2 regions of the Sporosarcina sp. SG10008 genome follow, and region 2 is predicted to be linked to the other one. Evidence: a T-box and tRNA genes for the amino acid it is inferred to sense, from the RefSeq annotation. Region 2 holds a T-box; the other holds one or more tRNA genes.
What was found. The T-box of region 2 lies ahead of ileS (isoleucine--tRNA ligase). A T-box ahead of a tRNA ligase gene usually reads a tRNA of that ligase, here a tRNA-Ile.

Region 1 (2,371 bases), 2.2 Mb from region 2:
GGGAAATGTGAAGTGTGCCAAAAAGATATACCATTTGGGCGACTTGAAGCAGTTCCTTACACAACTCTTTGCATCGACCATGCGACTGAGCAAGAAATCCCCAATGATCGACCTGTCGAAGAAGATACGCTTACCATGGCCAACCCAAATTCATTTTCCGGAGCGGCCCGGGATGGCGAAGACAGCTTTCAGGAAATCGCAAAATCTGGAACATCAGAAACCCCTTCCGATTTCAGCGGAGATCACGATGACTACAATACGTTATACGACAGCGGAATTTCAGATGGTGCAACCGAAGAATTTGAAGAATTCACAGGAACCGATATAAATGGAAAGTCACGCGGTTTCATCAGGTCCGATGCCTCAGAGAAATATGAAGCGGAACTGGATGATGAAGGAATCGAATCCCCTCTCGGAGATATTCCTTATCATGAAAAAGATAGTTATATAGAGGATCAGAAGAAGTGAAAAGAAACACCATAGGCCATTGCTTATGGTGTTTCTTTTCAGGATATTTTAGCTCACGTATGTTAATTAACCAAAAGTAACCAGTAAATGATTTAATCAAACACTAGGCGCTGCGTGTGCAGTTGCCTTTGAGTTGCTTTAGATAGAACGACCTCTTTACTATTATCGAGATATCTTGATGTGTAGGGATGCGACTTCGTAGCACCCTACACATTTTTCGGGAATCGTTTGGTGGTTATCCATCCGTTGCTCTCCAAAGGCATAAGTACACGAAATGCTAGAGCTTTTTGGGACGAAAGAATAGCGGGGCTTCTTAACTGGATAAAAGCCGCCAAAGATATAATTTTGGCGGCTGAAGTCTTCTCCATAGTCTTGTCTTTTTTATTTAAGAATGAAACAGAACTCCTACCAATATCGCTTCGACGCTGGATGGTCTATATGAGAAAGAGCATTTCATTATCTGTGATGAAATCTGCAACCTGGAGTACGTCTTTCTTGAATATAAGTAGTATCAACTAGTAATCACCTTATAATCTCGGCATATACATCTCAAAATCACATTTCTCTCGATAATGAACACCCTAGTGCAGGCGCGGCAAAGGCATCCCCAAAGCGTCAAGCGTTCTACAATCCACACCCCGAATTACAACTCTCTCCTTATTGAGCGCCACAGTAGATTCAATGGGATTCTTTAATTCAACATATATAGTGAGAATTTAAGTGAACTAGAAAACTATATATAAACAAATTAAAAAGTAGCTTTACAAGTTCATTAAGAACTTGTAAAGCTACTTTTATGTATGACCCCTACGGGATTCGAACCCGTGATACCGCCGTGAAAGGGCGGTGTCTTAACCGCTTGACCAAGGGGCCAAATTATATATGGCGGAGAAGGAGGGATTCGAACCCTCGCACCGCTTTCGCGATCTATACCCTTAGCAGGGGCACCTCTTGAGCCGCTTGAGTACTTCCCCATATATAAATGGCTCCGCAGGTAGGACTCGAACCTACGACCGATCGGTTAACAGCCGATTGCTCTACCACTGAGCTACTGCGGAATGGTGGGCCTAAATGGACTCGAACCATCGACCTCACGCTTATCAGGCGTGCGCTCTAACCAGCTGAGCTATAGGCCCTTTTTGGAGCGAGTGAAGGGAATCGAACCCTCATCATCAGCTTGGAAGGCTGAGGTTTTACCACTAAACTACACTCGCATAACAATGGTGGCTCAGGACGGAATCGAACCGCCGACACAAGGATTTTCAGTCCTTTGCTCTACCGACTGAGCTACTGAGCCACGTATTTAGTTTACATTAAGTCGTTAACTTATTCTAAACCTTATAGTATTAATATAAATGGCGGTCCCGACCGGGATCGAACCGGCGATCTCCTGCGTGACAGGCAGGCATGTTAACCGCTACACCACGGGACCATTTGGTTGCGGGGACAGGATTTGAACCTGTGACCTTCGGGTTATGAGCCCGACGAGATACCACTTCTCCACCCCGCGACAACAATATAAGTACTATTTAATTTCACCACTAGTTAAAAATGGAGGAGGTAGAGGGATTCGAACCCCCGCGGGATTTGACTCCCCTGTCGGTTTTCAAGACCGATCCCTTCAGCCGGGCTTGGGTATACCTCCATGGCTGTATATAATAGTGGTGGACCTTGCAGGACTCGAACCTGCGACCGGACGGTTATGAGCCGTCTGCTCTAACCAACTGAGCTAAAGGTCCTTTAAGATGGCGGCAGAGGGGATCGAACCCCCGACCTCACGGGTATGAACCGTACGCTCTAGCCAGCTGAGCTACGCCGCCAGGATCTTTATTAAAATTGTGTTGGTGGAGCCTAGCGGGATCGAACCGCTGACCTCCTGCGTGCAAGGCAGGCGCTCTCCCAG
Region 2 (2,371 bases):
ATTGTGCAGTCGCGCGGTAAATAACCGGTTTTTTCGTGCGCCAATCGTGTGGATACGAGTGGGTGATGAATGATAATTTCTTAAGCGCGCCCACTTTGTCGAGTGCCTCTGTAACTGCTTTATTTGCATCTTCATAAAACAGACCTTCGAAGCCTGGCGCTTCATCAGTCATAACACCGCGATCATCGATAGGAGAAAGGGCATCAATACCATATGATTTAGACACGTAGAAGTCGTCTTCCCCGTGGCCTGGAGCTGTATGGACACATCCAGTACCCGCTTCGGCTGTAACATGATCACCGAGCATAACAAGCGAATCGCGGTCATACAATGGGTGCTTCGCTACAACACGGTCGAGTTCAGAACCTTTCAGTTCACGCTCAACAACATGGTCTTCCCAGCCAAGTTCTTCTGCGACAAACGTAAGTAAATCTTTAGCGATAAGGAATTTCTCTTCTCCCGCTTTAACAATAACGTATTCAAATTCCGGATGGACAGAAATCCCAAGGTTTGCAGGAATCGTCCATGGAGTTGTCGTCCAGATTAAGAAGTTAACATCTTCATCAATTACGCCAAGTCCATCTTTCACAGGGAAACTAACATAGATAGATGGTGATTTCTTATCCTGGTACTCGATTTCCGCCTCAGCAAGTGCAGATTCACTTGATGGTGACCAATAAACTGGTTTCAATCCTTTATAGATATATCCTTTTTTAGCCATTTCACCAAACACTTGAATTTGACGCGCCTCAAAAGCTGGTTTTAGCGTGATATATGGATTATCCCAATCGCCACGTACACCAATCCGTTTGAACTGGCTACGCTGATTGTCAATCTGGCCAAGCGCATATTCCTCACACATTTTACGGAATTCTGCTACTGACATTTCTTTTCTTTTTACGCCTTTGTTCACTAATGCCTGTTCAATCGGCAGTCCATGTGTATCCCAGCCTGGAACGTATGGCGCGTGGAAACCTGTCATTGATTTGTGGCGGACAATCATATCTTTCAATACTTTGTTCATGGCGTGACCCATATGAAGATCACCATTCGCATATGGAGGACCATCGTGTAATACGAAGAACGGGCGACCCGCAGTTCGTTCCTGTACTTTTTTATAAATGTCCATCTCTGCCCATTTTTCTTGCAGTAATGGCTCTTTGTTAGGTAAGTTACCTCTCATCGGGAATTCTGTTTTCGGCATAAGTAATGTATCTTTGTACTCCATGTTTTTTCCTCCTTTAAAATAGAAAAGCGCAAAAGGATCGCAGCCTTAGCCACGTCCTGTGGCTAAGACCCCATACCTACATCCTGTAGACACAAGGCACAGGCAAAAATAAAAAAATCCCCACCCCTAAAAAGGGACGAAGAATTATTCTCGCGTTACCACCCTACTTGTAGCAAACGAATTTGCTACCACTCAGACACCATAACGGGGTGTTTCCGGGATCACGTAAATTATTCCGCAATCCAGCTCGAGAGTGATTTTCATTTCCAATCCGTTGACCGGGCTTCCACCGCCCCCGGCTCGCTATTCTCAGATTTGGAAGGTACTTTCTCTTTCAACGCCTGTTCTAAATATATGCCTATAAGTATATGTGTGAATTAAGACTAAAGTCAAGTTTCCTTATGAATCCAGGTCGGCTGCCATTTCTAAACGCTCCGCATCGATTTCATACTCAAGTAAAACGTCCCAATCATCTGACTGAATCAGATCAAGTTGCGCTTCAATGAGCATTTTAAAACGTGTACGGAAAACCTTCGACTGTTTCTTAAGATCTTCAATTTCCACAGAAATTCTACGCGCGCGGGAAAGTGCCTCATTGACAATTCGATCCGCATTTTTTTCTGCTTCCTTGACAATCAATTTCGATTCTTTCATAGAGTTGCGACGAACGTCTTCCGCAGCTTCCTGAGCGATAAGAATCGATTTTTGTAGCGTTTGCTCGATTGAGTTAAAATGGGAGACCTGTTCTTCTGATTGTTTCAAATTGCTTTTCAATGTTTTGTTTTCTTCAAGTATATTTTCAAAATCTTTCATGATTTGTTCCAAAAACTCATTTACTTCATCTTCATCATATCCACGAAACTTATTGGCAAATTCTTTATTATGTATATCAAGTGGTGATAAAGCCATTTAAAGCATCTCCCCTTTAACTTATTCATTCTCTATTATACATGTTAAGGCATCAGATAACAGTTCTTTTTCAAACTATAATCTGATAAAGTGAAACTTCAATCAATGGAGAAGTTCCATTCCATTGATTGTTAAGGAACTCAGATTACGAACGCCGCGTCCTGCGGCAACATCTGAGTGACCAACATCCTGTTGGCCCGAACCAATCGGGCTTTTACGGGCAGTTGCCCCCAC

Region 1: it encodes a tRNA-Ile, which carries the amino acid that the T-box ahead of ileS (isoleucine--tRNA ligase) is inferred to sense. The anticodon was not compared.

What each region holds. Positions count from the first base shown of each region.
Region 1 is NZ_CP172607.1:449,777-452,147, reverse strand. Features, by position in the region: gene ACGLYD_RS02355 (TraR/DksA C4-type zinc finger protein) at 1-468, shown strand, start outside; tRNA gene ACGLYD_RS02350 (tRNA-Glu) at 1,270-1,341, opposite strand; tRNA gene ACGLYD_RS02345 (tRNA-Ser) at 1,352-1,442, opposite strand; tRNA gene ACGLYD_RS02340 (tRNA-Asn) at 1,452-1,526, opposite strand; tRNA gene ACGLYD_RS02335 (tRNA-Ile) at 1,528-1,604, opposite strand; tRNA gene ACGLYD_RS02330 (tRNA-Gly) at 1,609-1,682, opposite strand; tRNA gene ACGLYD_RS02325 (tRNA-Phe) at 1,690-1,765, opposite strand; tRNA gene ACGLYD_RS02320 (tRNA-Asp) at 1,825-1,900, opposite strand; tRNA gene ACGLYD_RS02315 (tRNA-Met) at 1,904-1,978, opposite strand; tRNA gene ACGLYD_RS02310 (tRNA-Ser) at 2,021-2,113, opposite strand; tRNA gene ACGLYD_RS02305 (tRNA-Ile) at 2,131-2,207, opposite strand; tRNA gene ACGLYD_RS02300 (tRNA-Met) at 2,215-2,288, opposite strand; tRNA gene ACGLYD_RS02295 (tRNA-Ala) at 2,311-2,371, opposite strand, start outside.
Region 2 is NZ_CP172607.1:2,674,959-2,677,329, forward strand. Features, by position in the region: gene ileS (isoleucine--tRNA ligase) at 1-1,228, opposite strand, end outside; T-box leader at 1,358-1,575, opposite strand; gene ACGLYD_RS12890 (DivIVA domain-containing protein) at 1,628-2,137, opposite strand.